3 regions of the Peribacillus aracenensis genome follow, and region 2 is predicted to be linked to each of the others. Evidence: riboswitches for the same ligand, from Rfam matches in the RefSeq annotation. Region 2 holds a riboswitch; each other region holds the start of a gene.
The links. Region 2 has a riboswitch for S-adenosylmethionine ahead of N0M92_RS03860 (methionine ABC transporter ATP-binding protein). Riboswitches for the same ligand answer to the same signal wherever they lie in the genome.
Positions count from the first base shown of each region.

Region 1: it holds a riboswitch for S-adenosylmethionine, as region 2 does, so the genes downstream of both, mtnK (S-methyl-5-thioribose kinase) here and N0M92_RS03860 (methionine ABC transporter ATP-binding protein) in region 2, are expected to answer to the same signal.
Region 3: it holds a riboswitch for S-adenosylmethionine, as region 2 does, so the genes downstream of both, metK (methionine adenosyltransferase) here and N0M92_RS03860 (methionine ABC transporter ATP-binding protein) in region 2, are expected to answer to the same signal.

Region 1 covers NZ_JANZMJ010000033.1:6,390-14,851, reverse strand. Annotated here, with positions in the region: gene N0M92_RS23530 (hypothetical protein) at 1-78, shown strand, start outside; gene N0M92_RS23525 (YozD family protein) at 254-424, shown strand; gene deoD (purine-nucleoside phosphorylase) at 658-1,362, shown strand; gene N0M92_RS23515 (lmo1851 family serine protease) at 1,637-3,094, shown strand; gene N0M92_RS23510 (LCP family protein) at 3,212-4,099, shown strand; gene mtnA (S-methyl-5-thioribose-1-phosphate isomerase) at 4,257-5,303, opposite strand; gene mtnK (S-methyl-5-thioribose kinase) at 5,318-6,520, opposite strand; SAM riboswitch class I at 6,598-6,751, opposite strand; gene N0M92_RS23495 (carbon-nitrogen family hydrolase) at 6,823-7,605, opposite strand; gene N0M92_RS23490 (pyridoxal phosphate-dependent aminotransferase) at 7,705-8,462, shown strand, end outside.
Region 2 covers NZ_JANZMJ010000002.1:249,989-258,450, reverse strand. Annotated here, with positions in the region: gene N0M92_RS03890 (YheC/YheD family endospore coat-associated protein) at 1-424, shown strand, start outside; gene N0M92_RS03885 (YheC/YheD family endospore coat-associated protein) at 428-1,795, shown strand; gene N0M92_RS03880 (YheC/YheD family endospore coat-associated protein) at 1,792-2,988, shown strand; gene N0M92_RS03875 (YheE family protein) at 3,052-3,255, shown strand; gene N0M92_RS03870 (hypothetical protein) at 3,341-3,529, shown strand; gene N0M92_RS03865 (MBL fold metallo-hydrolase) at 3,704-4,528, opposite strand; SAM riboswitch class I at 4,810-4,914, shown strand; gene N0M92_RS03860 (methionine ABC transporter ATP-binding protein) at 4,983-5,999, shown strand; gene N0M92_RS03855 (methionine ABC transporter permease) at 5,986-6,654, shown strand; gene N0M92_RS03850 (MetQ/NlpA family ABC transporter substrate-binding protein) at 6,710-7,531, shown strand; gene N0M92_RS03845 (NAD-dependent epimerase/dehydratase family protein) at 7,761-8,462, opposite strand, start outside.
Region 3 covers NZ_JANZMJ010000005.1:191,580-200,041, forward strand. Annotated here, with positions in the region: gene N0M92_RS07850 (TIGR01212 family radical SAM protein) at 1-21, shown strand, start outside; gene N0M92_RS07855 (class I SAM-dependent methyltransferase) at 18-590, shown strand; gene N0M92_RS07860 (hypothetical protein) at 727-1,122, shown strand; gene N0M92_RS07865 (alpha/beta hydrolase) at 1,191-1,994, opposite strand; gene N0M92_RS07870 (gamma carbonic anhydrase) at 2,205-2,723, shown strand; gene N0M92_RS07875 (hypothetical protein) at 3,074-3,226, opposite strand; gene metK (methionine adenosyltransferase) at 3,366-4,559, opposite strand; SAM riboswitch class I at 4,724-4,885, opposite strand; gene pckA (phosphoenolpyruvate carboxykinase (ATP)) at 5,316-6,902, shown strand; gene N0M92_RS07890 (nucleotide sugar dehydrogenase) at 7,288-8,462, opposite strand, start outside.

The sequences.
Region 1 (8,462 bases), on a different contig from region 2:
ATGAAGATTGCCCTTGCGAAAATTGAAAAAGCGGCAGAGGAAATTTATCCAGATCATAAAAAGAAGCAAACGAAGTGAAAGGTATCCCAAACTTTTAAAGGGCAAATTCCAAATTCCCTATAGAAGCTTCCATTCAAATTGAACAGAAATGGATGATATTTTTAGGCACTTCATATGATTTTCCATTATGGGTTGCCTTATTGGTATATTTGTCTCTACACATTCATAGACCTTTAAATAAGGGGGCGATGATTTGCGAGAAATTGAGGTTTTTATTGATACAGAAGAGATAGCGGAATTCTTTTTTCAAGAATTGATAAGACGGGGCTATCTTCCATCAGAAGCTGAAGTTGAAGATCTTGCTGACATCACATTCGAATATCTTCTAGAAAAATGCATAATTGATGAAGAAGTCGATGAGTAACCGGTCATAAGACGGTTAGCAGCTTCCTTTCCCTTAATTTTATTAACGATTAAAAAAAGACGGCGGACCTCCGCCGTTTTGTTTGCGGTTTAGAGTAAGGGTGCCATAAGTCATTTCGTGATTTCCAGTTTTTCAAGTTCTAGGATAAGGTTCAATTTTCCTAACTTGTGGTTGATATGGTATAGTAGTTTTTGAATATCATTTCAACCACAAGTTAAGGAGGACATAGTCGTATGAGCGTACATATTGGTGCAAAAGAAAATGAAATTGCGGAAACGGTCTTACTGCCAGGGGACCCATTGCGTGCAAAATATATTGCTGAAACATTTTTAGAGGATGCTAAACTTTATAATGAAGTTCGAAACATGTTTGGATATACAGGGACATATAAAGGGAAACGAATTTCAGTACAAGGTACTGGCATGGGTGTTCCATCCATTTCCATTTACGTGAATGAATTGATGAATAGCTATAATGTCCAGAAGCTGATTCGTGTGGGAACTGCAGGAGCGATTCAAAAAGATGTAAAAGTCAGGGATGTGATCCTTGCCATGAGTGCTTCGACTGATTCCCAAATGAACCGCATGACTTTCGGCGGAGTGGACTTTGCCCCAACCGCAGATTTCGAATTATTAAGAAAAGCTTATGACGCCGGGACGGCTAAGGGCTTGCAATTGAAGGTCGGTAATGTTTTTACGGCCGATCAGTTTTATAACGATAATAGTGAATTGGAAAAATGGGCAAAATACCAAATACTTGCAATAGAAATGGAATCAGCTGCCCTATACACGCTTGCCGCTAAATTTGGCCGCCAAGCTTTATCTGTATTAACCATTTCCGATCACATTTTAACCGGTGAGGAAACGACGTCGGATGAGCGCCAGTCAACTTTTAACGAAATGGTTGAGGTGGCATTGGAAGCAGCTATCAAGGATTGATAAGTCAGGCGGGTTACCAGGAATAAGCGATGCCGTATAATGACGGTTGTAATAAGGCTCAATTATTCCTTGGTATCCGTATTTTTATTATGTCGGGAGCTGGCTGTTGCCCTTGGAGCTTTCACTATATTAACGTTTGCGAAGTGGTAAAAAAATACATATGGTCATAAATTGTTATTTTTGATAACTATTATTTTTCGATTGGCATGAAAGCTGATAAAATAGGAATGAAATCGTTTATATCGTCATGAAGAATGAAAGTGGTGAGGCTTCAGTGGAAGAAGAAAATCAAAAACAGCCAAAAGAGGCAGGGAAATTCATTAAAATAAAGAAGTTTACATTCATTATGGGGATTTTCTTAGTCATATTTCTAACTGCAGGGATTACTACAATAGCCTTGACCTTTGGAGATGAAAAAGTAGAGTCATTAGCACCGGATAAACATTCGGAATTTGAAAAGCTGTATTCTACATACGATACGATAAAAGACAACTATTATGAAGAGATTGATCAAGATAAGCTGGTTGATGGGGCAATTAATGGAATGATCAAAGCATTGGATGATCCCTATTCTGCTTATATGGATAAAAAGGAAGCATCGAGTTTCCATGAGAGCATCTCTTCATCTTTTGAAGGAATCGGTGCCGAGATTCAGGAGCAGGATGGACAAATCATGGTCGTCTCACCGATAAAAGGGTCCCCAGCAGAAAAAGCAGGGGTAAAACCGAATGATATCATTTTAAGTGTGAACGGTAAAAGCGTTGAAGGACTAAGCTCTTCTGAAGCTGTCTTGAAAATCAGGGGCAAAAAGGGAACGAAAGTGAATTTATCCATCTCAAGAGCTGGTGAGCCGGAACCGATGGAGCTCACCATTAAACGGGATACAATTCCGATTGAAACGGTATATGCGGAAATGCTTGATGATGGAGTTGCAAAAATTCAAGTGACCAGTTTTTCCGAACATACAGTCCAAGAGCTGAAAACGGCGCTTGAAGAAATGTCGAAGAAGGATATGAAGGGTCTCGTATTGGATTTGCGCGGAAACCCAGGGGGACTTCTTGACCAAGCAATAGAAATGGCGAGCCTGTTCATACCTAATGGGAAAGTGGTCCTTCAAGTTGAGGAGCGCAGCGGGAAAAAAGATGTCTATAAATCGAAGAATGAAGGGGAACTGAAAATCCCGGTAGTCGTGTTGATTGATGACGGAAGTGCCAGTGCTTCTGAAATCGTTGCAGCGGCTGTCAGTGAGTCTGCGGACATTCCATTGATCGGTGTCAAGTCATTTGGGAAAGGGACAGTTCAGACTGCCCAAGACTTTGAGGATGGATCTAACTTTAAATATACGGCAGCTAAATGGTTGACTCCTGAAGGCAATTGGATTCATAAAAAAGGGATCAAGCCGGATATTAATGTGAAGCTTCCTGATTATGCCAGCCTTCCGTACATTTCACCTGATAAGGAATTGAAAGCATCCGATTCTTCGAGTGAAGTGAAAGCGGCTGAAGAGATGCTGAAGGTAGCAGGCCATGATCCAGGAAAGATAGATGGATTTTTTGATGAAGCAACCACGAATGCGGTCATAGCGTTCCAGAAGGAACAAAAAATTAAAGAAACTGGGACAATTAAAGATGATACTACCGTGAAATTAATGCAGGTCATCCGCGAGAAGATCCTTAAAAACGACACACAAGTGAAAAAGGCAGTCGAAGTATTAAAGAAAGAAATTAAATAAATGATTATGCCCGAAAAGCCTGTCAGCGATTATCGTTGGCAGGCTTTTTTGTCGTTAAATGCATAAAATTCCATTATTGTACAGATAATAGGGATAATTTTCCGATGAGGTGAGGCAATGAAAGAAAAGGTATTCTTCATATATCTATTGATCTTGATTCTGGCAGGCTGCACCTATGCCCCTTTACCCAAACAAAATGGAAATGCAGGTACGGATAAAAAACTAACCAAAGAAGACGACCAGGAAAGCGTGAAAACATTTCTGTTAATTGGTGTTGATACAAGGGGAGAGCAAAAATCTCGATCAGATGCGCTTATCCTGGCAAAATACTTTCCTGAGCAGGAGAAACTGAAGCTGGCTTCCATCATGCGTGATAGTTATGTGAAAATGCCCGGGAATAAGTCAGGATATAACAAAATAAATGCAGCTTATTATTATGGTGGAAGGGAACTGCTTAAGAAAACCATACAGGAGAACTTCGATATCAAGGTCGATCATGTAGCGGTAATCGACTTCCAGGGATTTGTGAAAATGGTCGATTTACTTGCCCCTGAGGGGGTAGCGGTGAATGTAGATCAGGAAATCATTGATGATATGAGCATTCAAGCAAGTGTTGGCAAAAATGTTTTACATGGTGAGGAAATATTGAAATATGTCCGTTTTAGGCATGACGATGAAAGTGATTTTGGAAGGGTGGAGCGTCAACAAGAAGTCATGGTTCAATTAAAAACAGCTTTCGTAAATCAAATCTCATCCTTCGAAGGGATGGCAGCCCTTCCTAGTATCATCGAACAAGGACTCTCGTACCTGGATACAGATATTGGTCTGAAAACATTAATGGAAATGGGTCCAAAAGCCTTCTTCCATACACCGGACACCGTCGAAACCTTAAGGGTTCCAGTGGAAGGGAGCTTTAAAGATGAAATATATCCCCAGTCCGGAGCGGTTTTGCAAATAGATTTCACTAAAAATAAAAAGGCACTTCAGGAGTTCTTTTCAAAATAATAAGAACTATTATGGAAACAACCTTATATTAAGTGAATATGTTCGAATTCACTTGAATTATTGTATAATAGACCTCGTAAGAATATTTGTAATCATCTATAAAAAACGAGAGGGATAAAAATCCTTCTCGTTTTTTTCACCAATAAAGGAACCTGGATCAATTAACAAAATGCGGAATGTTTTTATTGAAATCCGGTGTTATGATGCCGTTTTCGGTAATGATGCTCGTAATAAGATGATTTGGTGTAACGTCAAAGGCTGGATTGAAAGTCTTCACGTTTTCCGGAGCGATCCTTACACCTTGAATGGAGGTGATTTCCGCTTCATTCCGTTCTTCGATCGGGATGGATGTGCCTGATTCGATGGAAAGGTCGAATGTGCTTGATGGTGCGGCCACATAAAAGGGGATGCCAAAGTGCTTGGCTAATATGGCCAATCCCAATGTCCCGATTTTATTGGCTGTATCTCCATTAGCCGCAATCCTGTCGGCCCCGACGATAATTCCATTTATTCGTTTCTGGTGAATCGTATGTGCAGCCATGTTATCTGAAATTAAGGTGACATCAACCCCCGCTTGCATCAATTCCCAAGCCGTCAAACGCGCACCTTGCAGGACAGGCCTGGTTTCACATGCGTATACTTTTAACGGAAAGTCCCTTTCTTTAGCCAGGTGGAAAGGAGCCAAGGCTGTGCCATACCGAGCTGTGGCAATTCCCCCAGCATTGCAATGGGTTAGTATGGAATCTCCTCTAGTGAATAAGGATAAACCATGTTCCCCGATTTTCCTGCACATTTCTTCATCTTCAGCAAAGATGGCTTTAGCCTCCGATACAAGTGCTTCCTTTGCAGCTGAAATGCTTTGCGCAGCATGCAAGGTGTTCTCCATCCTCCTTAACGCCCAAAAAAGGTTTACTGCAGTTGGCCTTGAAGAGGCGAGTTTTTCAATATGCCTCGTTACATTTCTCTTGAAATCCCCTAATTCAGCGGTTGTTTCCTGTTTGGCACCAAGTGCAACACCAAATGCTGCCGTCAGTCCAATTGCTGGCGCACCGCGAACTTTTAATGTCAAAATGCTGTCATATACATCATTAACTGAATGAAGTTCAATAAATTCAGTTATGGAAGGTAGGGCTTGTTGATTTAATAATGTAATATGGGTATCATCCCAGTGTACCGAATAGGGTAAGGGTGCTAGTGTAGTCATGTGCAGGGCTCCTTTTAAATGGTTGAATAAGATGGCAGTGTACGTTGCTTCAACGCTTCAATGACAGCTGGAACATCTAATTCATCCCGTTTTTTAATTAAAAATGCACCAATTTCCAACGTTGCCGTTTTGGCAGCAATCCTTATCTCTTTATTTTCAATGACGTTTAAATCGGCAACATGGGAAAGGCCAATGGTTCGCCGAATCAGTTCACAGCCGGCAAAACCGAAGGCATCTTTTTTGAATTTTGTCAGTAAGTAAGGCAGATAACCTTTCACATGGCGGAATGGGCTTTTATTTTGACCTTCCCATAAGTCGGTATAAGTTTCTTCAAAGGCATTCCAAAATTCATGAAGGTGTGTGAAAATCTCTTCCTTTCCAGCGCCATTGCGTGTGACTGCCTGGAAAAGAATGTTGGCTGTGTATTGACCAAGGTCAAAACCAACGGGTCCATAAAAAGCAAATTCCGGATCAATAACCTTTGTTTCAGTTTCACTTGCAAATATACTTCCAGTATGTAAATCTCCATGAAGTAAGGCTTCCTGCTCGGTTTCAAAGCTTTGTTTCAGCTTAGCGACCTCAAGTATCACTTCTTGATCATTCCAGATAATTTTGGCGGCATCAGTCAATTCCACCTCGAAGTCTCCTGGGAGTTCCTCAAAAAATGGATCCGTGAAAATGAAGACCTCAGTGATTTTGCAGAGTTCTGGATTCGTGAAATGTCGGGCCACTTCCTTTTTCGCAGATGGTTCTAGATGATAATCGGATGTATAAAATGCCGTCTTCGCAACAAACTCACCAATATGCTGTGAAAGCAATGGATATGAATCGCCATCGATCAATCCTGTTCTAACGATTTTCAAGTGAGATAAATCCTCCATGACCGTGATGGCAAGCTGTTCATCCGAATAATAGACTTGCGGTACGAATTCAGGGCAATAACTTCTGAAATGAATCAGCGCATTCGCTTCAATGGAAGCCCTTTTCAATGTCAGCGGCCAGCTTTCACCAAGTACCTTGGCATAAGGGACCGCTTGTTTGATGATTATTCCTGTATTTGTGTGCATGTCTGTAACATGAAAAACATAATTTAAGTTTCCATCGCCGATTTCTTTACACTTTAAACTTGCATCCGCATTGACCAACCCAAGTTTTTTTGCAAGGGTTATAGCTGTTTCGTTTGTCAATCTCTTAAAATTTGAATGGTTTTGAGTCATTTTTTTCCCTCCAGAATCAAAATAAGAATAAAAAAGCCTCTTTCATATAGAAAGAGGCAGAAGTTTTGGCTTCGGACCTCTTATCTTCCAGAAAATGAATTCTGGTGGAATTAGCACCGTGCTCTGTGGATTTTATAATCCGGCGGTGAATCCGCCCCATTTCACAATGGTATTACAGTCGGTTGCTGGGCTTCATAGGGCCTTTATCCCTCAGCCTGCTCTTGATAAGAGTGAATGTTTTCTGAAATTTTAATCTTCGGGAAAATAATAACAACCTTTTGAATAGTTTGTCAATGGGTAAATTAATAAAAATCAGGGCGGCGATCTTCAAATACAGGTATTTTGTTTCGGGCTTCCGTAACTTTATTGAAATCCAAGGTGCCTGTCAAGAGTTCGTTTCCTTCTCCGGCTTCACTAATGAGATTCCCCCATGGATCAATAATCAAGGAATGACCAGCAAATGTATTATTGACATCCGAACCTGAACGATTAACGGCTACAACATAGGCTTGGTTCTCGATGGCACGGCTAATCAATAAGGCTCTCCAGTGATCGAGTCTCGGCTTTGGCCATTCCGCCGTTACGAATAGAACTTCGGCGCCTTGAGCGGTATGGGCACGCTGCCATTCAGGGAAACGGATGTCATAACAAATGAATCCAGCACATATTTTTTCATCAAGAGTAAATAAACCATCTTTTTCTCCTGGCTGCAGGAAATGATGTTCATCCATTAACTGAAATAAGTGAAGCTTATCATATTCTTTAATGAGATTCCCATGTTTATCGATGATGATCATCGTGTTATAGATTCCCTTGCTTGTCTTTTTCGCGATGGAACCGCCTATGATGTGAATCTGGTGTTTTTGTGCCTGTGTTTTTAAAAATTCAATCGTTTTTTCTGCCTCCTGATCAGCAATCTCATTTAACCTGGTCAAGTCGTATCCTGTTGTCCAAAGCTCCGGTAAAATGACGATATCGGGTTCTGACCGTGTTGCTTTTTCCAACCATTGTTCTGCAACCTGAAAATTGATATCCGGTTGACCAAAGGCTATATCCATTTGAATACAAGCTATTTTCCATTTCATCGATTAAAACCTCCACATGTAAAAAATGCTTTACAAGACTATGATAAACATATATCATTTGTGACTAGAATTTCAAGAAATTTCAGAGAAGGTGTATAAATGTTGCAATTCGAAAAATCCGGCCAGCTTCAGGACCTGCCCAAGCAGTTTTTTGCTTCACTAGTCGCAAAAGTCAATGCAATCACGGAGCAAGGACATGATGTCATTAATTTAGGCCAGGGAAACCCTGATCAGCCGACGCCAGAACATATCGTGAAAAGTTTGCAGTCGGCTGCTGAAAAAACGATTAATCATAAATATTCGCCATTCCGGGGACATCAATATTTGAAAGATGCTGCCGCCGTCTTTTATGAACGAGAATACGGTGTCAAGCTGGATCCGAATAGCGAAGTGGCGATTCTCTTCGGGGGGAAGGCAGGTCTTGTCGAACTGCCGCAGTGTTTATTGAATCCAGGTGATACAATCCTTGTTCCAGATCCCGGCTATCCCGATTATCTTTCCGGAGTTGTTTTAGCCCGGGCAAAGACCGAACTCATGCCTCTGACAGAAGAAAATGATTTTCTTCCGAAATATGATGACATACATAAAGAAGTACTTGATAAAGCCAAAATGATGTTCTTGAACTATCCGAATAATCCCACAGGTGCTTCTGCAACTGATAGTTTCTTTGATGAAACCGTCTCCTTCGCAAAAGAGCATTCCATTTGTGTGGTCCACGATTTCGCTTATGGCGCGATCGGATTCGACGGAAAAAAACCGATAAGCTTTCTCCAATCGGAGGGAGCGAAGGATGTAGGAATAGAAATATACACACTATCGAAAACATACAATATGGCAGGATGGAGAGTAGGCTTCGC
Region 2 (8,462 bases):
ATTCGATTTACGGATTTTCCTTCAAAAAAACGAGAAGAATCAATGGATGGAACGGGGCCGCGGAATTCGTACGGGACAAAAAGACGGAATTACTTCGAATCTTGCCACAGGCGGGGAAGCCATTTCATTAGAGACTTTCAACAAAAGAAACCCGGAAACGATTTCGATTGCTGTCGAACAAAAGATTCAGCATATCCTTCGCACCCTGCCCGTAGAAACCGAAGTTGTCTTTGAAAGATTATTCGAATTGGGGATTGATTTAGGCATCGATAAAAAAGGCCAATTATGGATCATGGACATAAACTCTAAGCCCGGAAGGAAAATCATTCAGGCACTACAGCCGGAGACCATGAAGGATATCCATCGCGCACCGTTTCAATATAGCCAGTATTTAGCCGAACATCTTCAGAAAGCAGGTGAATAGAAAGTGAGAAAGACTTATCCTGCCGAAATTGCCTCTATCCCTGGCAATGTTCTCTACTATCCTTCAGAGCTTGGAGATTTGGCAGAGATTGAATTAATTTATTTCGGACGGCATTCATGTCCTGCCATCGTCAAACAAAACCCAGCCGTCAATCAGTCAATCGTCCTATCGGAAAGCCTTGCGGAATCCCTACTATTCGATCATACCGATATTCCCCTTCATTTATTCATTTACGGCAAGAGCATCCATATCGGACCGCTTGTCGGAATATTTTCCTCAGGGTTCACTGGTGTTTCAAACAAACCATTAGGGGAGAGATCGGAATTTTTCGCAAAACTCCTTTCGCTTAGCAGGACCACCGGATGTATCCCCTTTGTTTTTGGAGAGAATGTAATCAATTGGGATGAGGAGACAATCAAAGGCTATGTGTTTGCTAACGATCACTGGCACATAAATGAATTTCCTTTCCCTAATGTCATCTATGACCGTCTCCCAAATCGGTTGACGGAAAACCGCGATGGACCTAAAGAAGTGAAGCGGAAATTCCAAAAAAAATATACAATACCATGGTATAATCCTGGATTTTTCAATAAATGGGATGTAAATGAAAGGCTATGCGCAGATGAGCGGGCATTGCCTTATTTGCCGGAAACATATCCATTTCAATCCATGTCCGTGGTGGAAACCCTTCTTTCCCATTACCGGCAAGTTTATATAAAACCCATTCACGGCAGCCTCGGTCTAGGGATTCACCAAATTCTTTATGATAAGCATGAGGATGTTTACTATTGTCGCTATACAAATGAAGCAAAAGAAAATAAACTGCAAAAATTCCCTACATTGGAATCCATCGTTAAACATATTTTTCACGACCGACCGCTTGAGAACCTTATTGTACAGCAGGGCATCCCATTAATTCGATCTGAAAAACGTCCAGTGGATTTCCGGGTCCATACGAACAAGGACAGTAATGGAAAATGGCAGGTAACCGCGATTGCCGCAAAAATCGCCGGTGCCGGCAGCGTCACTACCCATATTAAAAGCGGGGGTGTCATCAAAACGGTTGCCGAACTGTTTGGAGATGACGATGAGGCGAAAGAAGTCGAACGAAAGCTATCGGAAGCCGCGCTGATTTTAAGTGACAGTATTGAAAAGAACTTGGACGGCATCATTGCAGAAATAGGATTTGATTTTGGATTGGATAAAAAAGGGCAGGTTTGGATGTTTGAAGCCAATTCCAAACCTGGACGTTCCATATTCGCCCATCCAAAACTCAAGGATTTCGAATTGCTGACCAGAAAGCTAAGCCTTGATTATGCCATTTATCTTACGGAACAGACGATTACGAAATCAATCAGTGTACCGCGATGAACATTTTTTACGATAGCCCCACTGAAAATTGGTACCACAATCATGAGAATGCTGAACTTTTCGCGGGCTCTGCCAAAGAGGAAATCAGCTATAAAAAGGACCATTCGAATCAACCCCTGATTCCAATCACGATATATCCCGGTAACCGGATGCTCGCCGTCGGAATTTTAACTGTTTCCAATCCCAAAAAGGAATCAGGTTTGGGTGGAAACCTGACCCTTTTTCGGGACCTATCTTTATATTTATTAAAACATGGAATATTGGCGTATGTATTCACAGGAAATGCCCTTCATCCCGATTCGTTGAGAGGGTATGTTTTTTCCTCCATTTCAAACAAGTGGATCGAATGTAAAGTACCCTTCCCTGACATCGTCTATAACCGTATCCCTTCGAGGAGCTATGAGGCGTCAGAGGAATTTCAACATCTTATTACACACTTTAAAGATTCCCGAATGAATCTATTCAACCCCTGTTTTATAGATAAATATGTAATGTTCGAAGCATTAAATGAAGATGGATTCCTCACAAAACACCTTCCGCCCACAACGGTCTTACGAAACAGCGATTGCCTTTATTCATTCCTGGAGACCTACAGGCATATATACCTTAAACCCTGCAAAGGAAGCCAAGGGAAGGGCATTTATACCATAATCAAAAATGATGATGATACACTATTGTTCAATAGCCTGAAGCATAGTGAGTCCTTCCCGGATTTCGCATCATTCTGGGAAACAAAAAAAAGGGATTTATTAAAAAGGAGCTATCTTGCTCAACAGGCGATCAGACCAAAAAAACTTTTTGGACATCGTTATGATTACCGGATTCTCGTCCATTATGAAAAAGGTTTTTATAAAGTGACCGGCAAAGCGGTAAGGATGTCACAAACTCAGGAAATCACCACCCACACTCCCCGAGGGGGTAAGCTTTTTCCTTATCAGGACCTGCAATCAAGAAGCCTGAATCAAAAATTAGCGAATATCGCCCAAAAATGTGGAGAGATTCTATCGAAAAAAATCGGGTTTCTCGGAGAGTTTTCCATTGATATAGGGGAAGACGAATCGGGCTCGCTCTTCATATATGAAGTGAACTCAAAGCCCATGCAATTCGATGAAGTGGAAATTGAAACAAACAGGCTTTTGCATTTAAAAAATCTTTTCATTGAATTAACTTTTCCTAACCTGACAATAAAATAACACCTCCAGCTGCCGTTTTCCATTATAATTAAATGAGAAACTGTATAAATGGAGGTAATACATATGATCACTCACTTTCAATGGGCACCATTGCATAAAGATCTTCCGGGATGGAAAATTTCCTTTTATTTCAACAAGAAGGCAGTCCAAGCCTTGTATCATAAAGATGGATCCATCGAGTGGACAGCTAACCCGCCTTCCGAAACAGATGAAACCAAACTCAAAAGCATGGTACATGATTTAATGATCTTCCATGTATATGAATGAACCCTCTTTACACTCATGAAATCCTTAAACAGAATAAAAAAAACTCCTTTGCCTAAACTAAAGAAAAGGCTAGGAGGGATTAATTTTGGATAAAGAAAAAATGACATTTTTGAAGGATACCGAATATGATGGCAAAGACTCCGTTTACCTGGATATCGACCGTATCATCAATGAAGGAATGGCGGGCGGAAATGTGTATGAAGTCGCTAACCTTCAGAACATCGAAGAAGCACATGATTTTTATGATGAAACAGATCCCAACGAAAATAAATAATTTATGTGGGCCCTCTTATAGAGGGCTCCCCTTTTTTACTTATCCCGTTCATCTCCCGCTTGCACTGCATTCCCCCTATAAAAAGTCCGTCTTTTTTTAAGTTATCAAGTAAAACAACATCCTGGATGGAAGTTGTTTGAGTGACAAATAGAAAACATCAGCCTGAAATAGCATTCAAATAGTTCCATTCTCCCTCGCACTTAAAATATTTTCGTTTAATATCGATGTAATGATATGCTCTGAATCCCATTCATGCCCAGAAATCTCGATAAGGGGATAGCGATTCGGTAAAACGGCCTGCTGGATTTCATGAACGGTCAGCCCTTGAGAATGCAAGCGTAAAATTTCACCTTGTAGGTTTTCCAAATAATCGAGCTTTTTCCGAAACATGACCTTCCCATCAGGGACATGCCCAGCATGGCAGCAAAACACTTCCCCGAAGTCATATTGAAGTAATCTTTTAATGGAATCGATGATGACCGGGACAGACTCTTCCCGTAAGACAAGCTTTGTTTTTGGTGTTACGAAAAGGTCACCTGAAAAGAGCATGCCATTACTGTGATTCAAATACACCATATGGTCCTTTGCATGACCAGGGGTAAAAATCGGCTCCCACGTTTGGGTGCGGGAATGAATGGCCTTCCCTACCGGCTCAGCTTTAAAGGCGTCTCTCTTTCCCCAGAAAATTTCACGATATTCAGGATATACGGCATCCTTTGCACAAACCTCAACCGACATCGGGTGAATGAAAAGCGGGACCTTTTTATTTTCCTGTATCCATGCAGCACACCCGGTATGGTCTTCATGATAGTGAGTCAGGGCCACTGAGTCGAAGTCAGCGGACTCATAGAATGGAATGAGCTCTTCCAATAAAATCTGTGCGCCAGTATCTATCAATAGACCATCCGTTAAAAAGACATAAACACTCATCCCCGATTTGTTCCCGCCAGGAGTCCCGTTCACACAAACCACATCATTTATCGTGTTAATCTCTAACATTCCGTTGCCTCCCCATCATTACACAAATATAGTTTCATCTTCCTTTTTTTAACTTTACTATAATAAATGTATTACCACTTTACCCTTTTGACAAGGAAATTTTGGAATAATTAACCTGGACATAAATGCTGGATTATAGCATGATAGCCCTTTTTAACGGACCTTACTAAACTTTAATAAGAAAAAATCACCCCGAAAATTTCAGAAACGATTGACATTGTCGAATTTTACAAATAATATAGATTATATTGAAAAACTTGAAATATTCTAAAATAATAATTTACTTATCAAGAGTGACGGAGGGATCAGGCCCTGTGATGTCCGGCAACCGCCCTTAGGGAACGGTGCCACTTCCTGCAGAATGATTGCATTCTGAAAGATAAGACGAGATATAATTTCGCTGCCTCTTTCTGAATGATAGGGGCAGTTTTTTAATGTTTAAGGGGGAAAGCTCATGATTGAAATCCGTTCAGTCCGAAAGGAATACGTCTCGAAGAAAAACCGAGTTATCGGAGTGGATAACGTATCTTTAACCATTCAAACTGGCGAAGTGTATGGAATTGTCGGCTACAGTGGAGCTGGAAAAAGCTCATTACTCCGCTGCTTGAATTTGCTTGAACGTCCGACAGGTGGAAATATCATCATTGACGGCATTGATTTAACCTCTTTATCAAGTAAAGAGCTTCGTAAACAACGGCAAAAAATCGGAATGATATTCCAACATTTTTCACTGGTCAGTTCAAAAACCGTTTATGAAAATGTCGCTTTCGCCTTAAAGGCCGCGCATCGATCGAAGGATGCCATCAGGTTACGTGTATTGGAATTGTTGGAAATCGTAGGGCTCAGCGATAAGAAAGATGTCTATCCTGCGCAGCTTAGCGGTGGACAGAAGCAACGGGTAGGCATAGCCCGTGCCTTAGCAAATGACCCCACTGTCCTATTATGTGATGAAGCAACTTCAGCACTTGATCCAACAACTACAAAAGCGATTTTACAATTATTGAAAAAGATAAGCAGTAAGCTTGGCATCACCATCGTGTTGATTACACATGAAATGGAAGTGGTCAAAGAACTATGCCACCGTGTCGCCGTCATGCAGGATGGCCGTGTAATTGAAGAAGGTCCCGTTTATGAAATATTTTCACAGCCTAAGCAGGAGTTAACGAAGCAATTCATTAGCAGTGTTCTGGATTTCGCACTCCCTCCGCACTTGATTGAAGAAAGTAAAGGTACGATCATTAAAATTCAATTCGAAGGGCAAACCGCTGGTGAGTCGATCCTTTCGGATGCTCTCCAATCCCATTCAGTAAAGGGGAATATTTTACACGGTAAAATTGAGTATATCCAGGATGTCCCTTTAGGCATTTTAATCATCGAGTTAATAGGCGATGCCGCTCAAGTTCATTCGGCATTGCAATATATAAAAAATCGTTCCAGTTCTGTGGAGGTGCTAAAACATGTCACTACTTGATTCCATCGTCAATATTTTACCTGATCTTAATAAAGCCTTTCTTGAAACGATTTATATGGTCGGTGTTTCCCTTGCAGTAGCCCTGTTGATCGGTCTACCGCTTGGAGTATTGCTGTTTACGACAACAAGGAATTTATTTTTTGAAAATAGTATCGTGAATCGATCTCTAGGATTCGCAGTCAATATTGTCCGTTCAATCCCTTTCATCATTCTCTTGGTCGCCCTCCTTCCTTTAACGGATCTTCTAACTGGATCGACGATAGGACCGAGAGCTGCTTCTGTATCCCTGTCGGTGTCCGCAATACCTTTTTTTTCAAGAATCGTTGAAACGGCATTACGTGAAATAGACAGAGGAGTGATTGAAGCTGCAATTGCCGTAGGAGCCACTCCATGGATGATCATTAAGGATGTACTTCTTCCAGAGGCAAAACCGGGTATCATTCAAGGACTGACATTAACGACCATTTCGCTTATCGGTTACTCAGCGATGGCAGGGACAATCGGCGGGGGCGGAATTGGCGACCTGGCCATCCGGTACGGTTATTACCGTTATGACAACACAGTCATGATCACGACGATCGTCGTGCTGATCTGCCTTGTGCAAATCATTCAAATGGTTGGTGACAAGGCCTCATACATAGTTAACAAACGATAGGGATCAGTCATTTTTTCAATGATTCAATACTTTCATTAAACAGGAGGAATTTCAAATGAAGAAAATAGCTTCGTTATTATCAGTCTGTGCACTTGCCCTTGGCTTGGCAGCATGCGGGAGTGATGATGCATCCCCAAAAACTGAAGACAAAAAAGAATTGAAGATCGGGGCGACTACCGGGCCCTATGCCGATATGGTTAAAGAGGCCATCAAACCAGGTCTGGAAGATCTCGGTTACAATGTAGAGATCGTCGAATTCACCGACTATATCCAGCCGAATAAGTCCCTTGGCAACCATTCGATCGATGCCAACCTTTTCCAGCATAAGGTGTACATGGATAACTTCGCTAAAGAAAATGATTTAAAGCTTTCCGACCTTATCATAGTTCCAACAGCACCAATGGGCATATATTCGAACAAGTATAAATCATTAAAGGAAATTAAAGATGGTACATCCCTTGCAGTGCCCAATGATCCGGTTAACCTCGCACGTGCACTTAAAGTGCTGGTGGATGAAGGGTTGATTGAAGTCGATCCAGATGTCGACCCCTTAAAAATATCTGAAAAGAATGTAACGAAAAATCCAAAAAACATCCAACTCAAACCATTGGAATCCGCTCAATTGCCCCGGGCAACAGACAGTGTTGACCTATCAGCGGTCCCTGGCAACTTCGCTCTTGCAGCGAAAATGGACCTCCAGGATGCCCTTGTTTTAGAAAAAATGCCGGATATGTATCGAAACGTTGTTACAGTGAATACAAAAGATGTAGACTCCCAATTTGCAAAGGATATTAAATCAGTAGTGGAATCCGACCAGTTCGAAAAAGTCATCGATGACAAATTTGCCGGATTCGGAAAACCAGACTGGATGAATTGATCAAATAATCGAGGCCTGCTTCCCCTTATTGGGAGCAGGCCTTTCATTAAGGGCCGCCATGGAAAACCTTGAAATCCTCACGAACCATGCAAGCAGATCCATGTACTAAAAAACGATGGGGTTTTTACCCCATCGTTTTTTTAATTCCTTCACATTGTTTGTTTACATCATCCTTTTCACCAAGCACACTTAATGTGCCTTCAGTACTTGAATAAAATAAAAGAAGGTTTCAGCCTATTGTCTGTTTCCATAATCCAAGGAGATCACTTTCATGTTGTCTGTGGATACCCGCTTTTCTAACAACAGATTCCTGACGGCCCTTTTCCCAATTCCATATTTCTTCAAGGGTTTCTGATAGGGGACGGAATGTTAGTCCATTATTGATGGCTTTATTGTTATCGACAGCCAAAAACCCATTCAGAGGTTCCTTAGCTCCCGGAAAAGGGAATTCTTCTGGTATCCATAAAGGCATCTCTCCCCATGGCTCCACTTTATTGTCATCCAAAAACTTTTCAGATACCCATGTAAAGTCAGCATTACTTCCTGTTACCTGTTTGCAGCCTTCAAGTAATTGCCCCATAGTTAGTGTGTAATCCGGTCCAACGGCATTATATGTACCCGTCATACCTTTTTCTATCATTTGGATGATCCATTGAGCCAAGTCCCTTGCATCGATGACTTGGATTGGACGTCCAGGGCGTCCAGGAGACAAAATTTCTCCCCCTTCCGCTATTCTTTTAAGCCAGTACGGCAATCGGTCAGTGTAATCATATGGACCTACTATTTGACCCGCACGAATGGACAAAACTTTCCCCGGCAGTTCTTTTTCAGCTGCTTTTTCGCTTAATGATTTTAACGGTCCATAATATTCACCGTATATCGGTCCAGCAGTTCCGCGGGTGATCTCTTCCGCTTTATCATCATTTAGTGT
Region 3 (8,462 bases), on a different contig from region 2:
CACACGGAGGTACAATCATGAAGCTTGATCGAATTTTGCCATTCGCCAGGATTCTGCTGGAAAAAGCGGTCCGCCCCGGGGATATAACCATGGATGGCACGATGGGCAACGGTTTTGATACGGCCTTTCTTGCAGGGCTTACAGGTGTAAATGGACATGTCTATAGTTTTGATATTCAGAAAGAAGCGATCCAAACCACAACGGCGAAACTGGACGCCGAGAATTTACAAGAGCGCTGCACCCTCATTCACGATGGGCATGAACATGTAAGCAAATACATCAAGAATGAACATTCCGGAAAGATCACAGGTGCCATTTTCAACCTAGGCTACCTTCCTGGCGGAGACAAATCAATCATTACCCAAGCCGATACGACAATATCAGCCATTGAACAGCTGTTCGAACTGATGGCGCCTGAAGGCATCATCATCCTCGTCATTTACCATGGTCATCCGGGGGGATCGGAAGAACGGGATGCATTGATGGATTACGTAGAGAACTTCCCTCAACAGAAAGCCCATATCCTGAAATACGGGTTCATCAACCAAGCAAACAATCCACCATTCATTGTCGCGATTGAAAAAAGATGATGACTTTTGACACCGTTCGCCACGAACGGTGTTTTTTCAATCCCAACTCGCAGCAGCAGAATTACCAATCATAACTTTTTGAATTTTTCGTCTATAATGATTATAATGATAGAAAATAGATAAGAGGGTGCAGAAAATGGAACATTTGCCTACTTCATTACTGACGGATATATTGACTGAAAAAATCAAAAGGGATTCAAATGAGCAATACGGGGATTTTGTCAGCTCGCTTAACTCGTTGACAGAAAAACAAAAAACCATGGACGACCTCAAACAATTCGATCATCATTTTGATAAGTTCCTGCCACAGCTCGATTTAATGATTTCCACCCAAAACCATGAATCGATCATGAATATGAAAGCGACTCTTTTGGACCTATTCGCCAATGACTTGACCTTCAAATCCATTTATCTTCTATCGACCGCATTATCCAATAAAAAAGAACTTACACATTTAAACCAATTTATGTATCCGGTTACTTTCTGGGCACCGGTCATCAAATCGAATGAAATGCTTAAAAACGCAGGCTGAACCAAATAAAAAAAGCTGCCGAGATTACATTCGGCAGCTTTTTCATTTATCGTGAAAGTATGTACTGATCAAACGACATACCCTAATATCTTTAAACGGTTTTCAACAAAACTCAGCGCATATTGAAATACATCATCTCTCTCTGGTTCATTGAAGATTTCATGATAAAGCTTCGGCCATTCCTTATATTGCTTTTCACTGGCCAAGTTATAATTAAACCACTCACGAACCGCCTTCTTATTCACGATTCGGTCATCTCCGCCCTGCATGACCAAAAGCGGCACATCCTGAAATTCAGGAATCTCTTCAAAAGCATCCTTCATGGCCTGTGCGAGCTCGCGATACCAGCGGATCGAAACCTTCGTGATATATAATGTATCGTTTCTATCGGATTCACGGATTTCCGCACTTCTCGTCGCCATTTCAGGTGTCAATCCGGAATCTACCCTGAACATAGGCGTCACGATGTTCAAACCATGCGAGATGGTTGTAAGGAACTTCCGCGGCTTCGTCACGAGGCCCAAGCATGGAGAAGAAAGAATCACCCCTGCAATGTCCCATTCCTCTTCCTGAAGAAGGCGTATCGAAATCAAACCGCCCATGCTGTGTCCAAGCAAAAAGACCGGCAACGAATATTCGTAAGCCTCTTCTATCCAGCTTTTCACTTCGTCCAAATACTCATCAAAGGAATCGATATGTCCCCGGTAGGCGCGAGTTGTCATACCCTGCCCAGGAAGGTCGCCCATGACGACATGGTATCCAGCTGAAAGCCACATTTGTGTTACCCACTTATAACGTCCGTGATGTTCCATTGCCCCATGAATGATGACAATGACTCCTTTTGCGTCTCCTTCTGTCTCCCATTTCCACATTCGAAATCCCCCTTTCGCTTTTCACTTGTTGTGTACGATTCATGATAGTCAAAATAATATATATAAATTATAACCATATTCGTGATTTTCGACAAAAAAGAAATCTAACAAGTTGTACATTGCTATTATAAATAGCCAAGTGTATTTACATACGGTATATTAAAATAATACATAAAAACATTCACTTCGGAAAGGAAATGATTGAAATTGATTATTTATCCGTATAAAGGCAAAGAACCTGAAATCGCTGAAAGCGCTTATATCGCTGAGAATGCTGTCGTGACAGGTGATGTCAAAATCGGCGACGAAACATCCATTTGGTTCAATTCCGTCATTCGCGGTGATGTATCCCCAACCATCATCGGGAAAAAAGTCAGTATACAGGATAACAGCATCCTGCACCAAAGCCCAAATAATCCATTGATCATCGAGGATGAAGTGACCATTGGCCATCAGGTCATTTTACATAGCTGTAAAATCCGCAAAGGAGCTTTGATCGGCATGGGATCGATCGTGCTAGATGAAGCCGAAATCGGCGAAGGGGCCTTCATCGGTGCCGGCAGTCTCGTTCCCCAAGGTAAAGTCATTCCACCGAACATGCTGGCATTCGGACGTCCAGCTAAAGTCATTCGCGAAATCAACGAAGAAGACCGCCAGGATATGGAACGCATCGTACGTGAATACGCCGAAAAAGGACAATACTATAAAACGGCTGAACGAATAAAGTAACGCACGACCAATTGACTGAAAGTTACGAGTATTATACTGTAACTCACCAGTAAACGTTACAAACTTACGAGTAAACTGCTCTAACTCACGAGTAATTGCTCTGACTCACGAGTAAACTGCTCTAACTCACGAGTAATTGCTACTAACTCACGAGTAAAACGCTCTAACTCATGAGTAATTGCTACTAACATGAGTAAATTGCTCTAATTCACGAGTAAACTGCTCTAATTCACGAGTATACTGCTCTAACTCACGAGTATACTGCTCTAACTCACGAGTAAACTGCACTAACTCACGAGTAAAACGCTCTAACTCACGAGTATACTGCTCTAATTCACGAGTAAATTGCTCTAACTTACGAGTAAATGCCCTAACTCACGAGTAAAACGCTCTAACTCACGAGTAATTGCTACTAATTCACGAGTAAATTGCTCTAACTTACGAGTAATTGCTACTAACTCACGAGTAAACTGCTCTAACTTACGAGTAGTTGACCCAAACAAACTTGTAAACGCCCCTGACTCACGCGTATTGCACGTAAGTTGAATTTTTTTGGGATTTCTTGAATTATTCCCGCTGACGGCAAAATTAATCCATAAAAAAGGTGCCCCGCTAATTGCGGGACACCCTTTTTTATATGGATTACGCTTGTGCTTTTAATGTTTCTGCTTTGTCCGTGCGTTCCCATGGAAGATCGACATCTGTACGGCCAAAGTGTCCGTAGGCAGCTGTTTGTTTGTAGATCGGGCGACGAAGGTCAAGCATTTTGATGATACCTGCTGGACGAAGGTCGAAGTTAGCGCGAACTAGGTCAACAAGGACTTCTTCGCTAACTGTACCAGTTCCGAACGTATCAATTGAGATAGATACTGGCTCTGCAACACCAATTGCGTAGGCCAATTGAACTTCCGCTTTGTCGGCAAGGCCGGCTGCCACGATGTTTTTCGCAACATAACGAGCAGCGTATGCAGCAGAACGGTCAACTTTAGTAGCATCCTTACCAGAGAATGCACCGCCGCCGTGGCGAGCGTATCCGCCGTAAGTATCAACGATGATTTTACGTCCAGTAAGACCAGCATCCCCTTGAGGTCCGCCAATTACGAAACGGCCAGTCGGGTTGATGAAGTACTTAGTATCGGCATCGATCAATTCAGCTGGAACGACTGCTTCGATCACATGTTCTTTTAGATCGGCTTGAATTTGTTCAAGCGTAATTTCTGCATCATGCTGTGTAGAGATAACGATCGTATCTACACGTACAGGAACGTTATTTTCATCATATTCCACAGTTACCTGTGTTTTACCATCAGGGCGCAGGTAAGCAAGAGTTTCATCTTTACGGACTTGAGCCAAGCGGAATGAAAGTTTATGCGCCAATGAAATCGGAAGCGGCATAAGCTCTTCTGTTTCATTACAAGCAAATCCGAACATAAGACCTTGGTCCCCTGCACCGATTGCATCGATTTCTTCCTCTGACATGTTTCCTTCACGAGCTTCCAATGCTTTATCGACACCAGCTGCGATATCGGCAGACTGCTCATCAATGGAACTCAACACGGCACAAGTTTCAGCATCGAAACCGTATTTCGCACGTGTGTAGCCAATTCCTTTAATCGTATCACGAACGATACGCGGAATATCTACGTAAGCGGAGGTTGTAATTTCACCGGCAACAAGTACAAGACCTGTAGTTACGCTAGTTTCACACGCAACACGTGCATTTGCATCCTTAGCTAGGATAGCATCTAAAATGGAATCTGAAATCTGATCACAAATTTTGTCCGGATGGCCCTCTGTAACAGATTCAGAAGTAAATAGACGTTTCTTTGACATCATATTTCCTCCTTGGAAGTTAGTATGTTGCAGGCAAAAGCCTGAATTTTACGGAACTCGTTTCCCTCATTAGTTTCAACTATAGACACAGAATTACTTATTAAAAAACACAAAAACCTTCCCTGGCAAATGAGGAAAGGTTTAACATTCTGTCTTCTATCCTTTCACTCTTATCGTTCAAGGGTTTTTACCTTGCTCAGGTTAGCACCATCACCACTATTCCTTGAAGACCTTCGCTTTATTTTCGGCGATCGATCTTGGAGTCAAGTTCATTATGGCAGGTTGCTGGGTTTCAAAGGGCCTGTCCCTCCACCAACTCGGGATAAGAGAATCCGTACAATTTAAGATATTATCGTATCTGGCTGGAACTTGTCAATGCTTTTCTAAAAAGATGATATCCATCCAGAATGGCGTTCATTTGAAAAAACATGTTGTTGCAACGTCCTAGAAGGGCTTACAATGCAAAATACGAATAGAAATGTTGTAAATTGCCATTAATAATAAAGGAATGAGCATCCGAAAAGGAACGACATCCTGACTTTCCCTTTAGCCATATATTGCTTACTTACTTCCTATTAAAATAAAATTATCTTCATGAAAGTTTATGCGGTAATCCTGAATCGGTTCCTGCCGGATGAAAATGATTAACGCAACCAACTGAAAATAATCACAAATTAAAAGAAATAGTATAGACTAATTAAATGAATGTGTTATACTAATTGTAATCTAAAAACTTAAACAAAGGAAGGTACCTCATATATGAATTCTGTAGACGTTTCTAATGAGTTACACCAATTATTAACAGGAAACAATGTGCAAACTCAACTTTCAGTTCCTCAATTGGTCGAAAAAGTATTAAGCAGAAATGAAGGCGTTCTAACATCAACCGGTGCGGTAAAAGCTGAAACTGGCAAATATACAGGTCGTTCACCTAAAGATAAATATATCGTTGAAGAAGCATCAGTTAAAGATAAAATCGATTGGGGTCCAGTGAACCAGCCAATTTCCGAAGATGTATTCAATAAACTATATAATAAAGTAGTTGACTACCTAAAAGCAAAAGAAGAGATTTTTGTTTTTAAAGGTTTCGCTGGTGCAGATGAATCATCACGTCTTCCGATCCGTGTTGTTAATGAATATGCTTGGCATAACCTTTTCGCCCATACTTTGTTCATCCGTCCAAACGAAGAGGAATTGAGAGGTCACGAAGCTGAATTCACAATCCTTTCTGCACCTAACTTCAAAGCAGACCCGGAAGTTGACGGAACTACATCCGAAACTTTCATCATCGTTTCATTTGAACGCCGTACCATCCTGATCGGCGGAACGGAATATGCAGGAGAAATGAAAAAATCGATCTTCTCGATCATGAACTACTTACTTCCAGAGGCTGGAATCCTTCCAATGCATTGCTCTGCTAACGTAGGACGTGAAGGGGACGTCGCTTTATTCTTCGGTCTGTCCGGTACAGGCAAAACGACTTTGTCTGCAGACACGAGCCGTAAACTGATTGGCGATGACGAGCACGGCTGGTCTTCTAACGGCGTATTCAACATCGAAGGCGGCTGCTATGCGAAAACGATCAACCTTTCACGTGAAAAAGAACCACAAATTTTCGATGCGATCCGTTTCGGTGCCGTACTGGAAAATGTTGTTGTTGATCCGGATACACGTGAAGCGAACTATGATGACAGTTCATTGACTGAAAACACTCGTGCTGCTTACCAAATGCAAGCGATCGATAACATCGTGAACCCAAGTATTGCAGGACATCCAAATACAATCATTTTCTTGACAGCTGATGCTTCAGGCGTTCTGCCTCCAATCAGCAAGCTTTCCAAAGAACAGGCAATGTTCCACTTCCTAAGCGGATACACTAGTAAATTGGCTGGTACTGAAAGAGGCGTAACTTCACCGGAAGCTACATTCTCCACTTGCTTCGGTTCACCATTCTTACCGCTTCCAGCTACACGCTATGCCGAGATGCTTGGTGATAAAATCGACGAGCACAATGCAAAGGTATACCTTGTCAACACTGGATGGACTGGCGGTGCATATGGAACTGGAAGCCGTATGAAACTTGCTTACACCCGTGCAATGGTACAAGCTGCACTTGAAGGTGAATTAGCGAACATCGAAACGATCAAAGATGATATCTTCGGTTTGGATATCCCGCTTCATGTTCCTGGTGTTCCTGATGAAGTGCTTCAACCAATCAAGACTTGGGCAGATCCTGCAGCTTATAAAGAAGCAGCAACAGACCTTGCCGCTCAATTCCGTGCAAACTTCAAGAAATTCAAAAGCGTTCCAAGTGAGATCGAAGAACTTGGCGGACCGACAGCTTAATAAATTTTACACAAAAGGATCAAGCTCTTGCTTGGTCCTTTCAGTTTGTCGACAAGAAAGTATCTCTTCCCGAACCGAACCAAGACTATGTTTTTCTTTATTAAGCAAAATAGGGCGAAAAATGGCGTCTACGGTCGTATATAGTGCTGGACAGGGCGAAAAACGGCGCTTGCTTGCTGTCGAATAACTGGCTTCCCAAGCCCCCGCCGGATGCCCGCTGCGAGAGGCTTGGCAGACACAGACAGTCTCGGCGGAAAGGATTGTTTCTACAATCTGTCTGAAAGGACCAAGCTCTTGCATGGTCCTTTTCTTCATTGGAAAAAGGGCACTGTCATAGACAGCGCCGCCTTTATCCTTATTCCATTAACGATGTTTGTCCAAGTTTTTAGATGATCGCTTTATTCCTGGCTTTTTTCATGGACATCGTTTTGTATTCATATATATTGCCCAGGTTGGCCACCGGGACATCTGTTTTAGTTGCATCAATGCAATTGCGTGTATCCAAAATCAATTTATTGCTCATGAGATTCGCTAGCTTATCATAGTCCATCTGTTTAAATTCATCATGGTCAGTCAAGACAAGTATCAAGTCGGCATCATTTACAGCGTCTTCGACAGATACGACTGGCATCTTTCCGGATTGGACATGCGGGTCATGCAAGGCTACATCCATGTTGTCCATCCCCATCAGGATATTGACGACATCAATGGCGGGACTTTCTCGAATATCATCTACATTTCCTTTGTATGCAAGACCGAAAACGGCGACTTTTGGATTCCGGATCCCCTCTAGCATCATCCTTACGGAATTAACGATGTAATAAGGCATCGATACATTGGTATCACGGGCCAATTTAATGATTCTCGCATACTCTGGTGCCTTTGCAACGATGAAATATGGATCGACCGCTAAACAATGGCCGCCAACGCCTGGCCCAGGTTGGTGTATATTCACACGAGGGTGTTTGTTCGCCATCGATATGACATCCAAAACATTGATGTCAAGCTCGAAACAGATTTTCGTCAGCTCATTCGCAAGGGCGATATTGACATCCCTGAAGGTGTTTTCCATCAGTTTGGACATTTCAGCCGTTTTCGCATCCGTCTGAATGATCTCCCCTTGAACGAAGGTTTTATAAACAAGGCTTCCTTTATATGAGCATGTTTCCGTGATGCCTCCGACGATACGGTTATTATGAACCAACTCTTCAAGAATCCTTCCAGGTAAAACACGTTCCGGACAATGAACGAGGAAAATGTCTTTTCCGATGGTAAGGCCCGTCCTCTCGATCATCGGTTTAATATGATCATCCATGCTTCTCGGCGCTATCGTCGATTCGATAATGATGACATTCCCTTTTTTGATAAAAGGAAGAATGTTGGAGGTTGCATCCATGACATGAGTTAAATCACAAGATTGATGTATGTCCTTTTTATTTGGTGTAGGCACCGCGATAATGAAAACATCCGCATGTTCCGGGCTTAACGCAGCTCTGAACTTATTGGAAATAAGCACTTCTTGCAATACCTCTCCCAAACCTGGTTCTTCGATATGGAGCC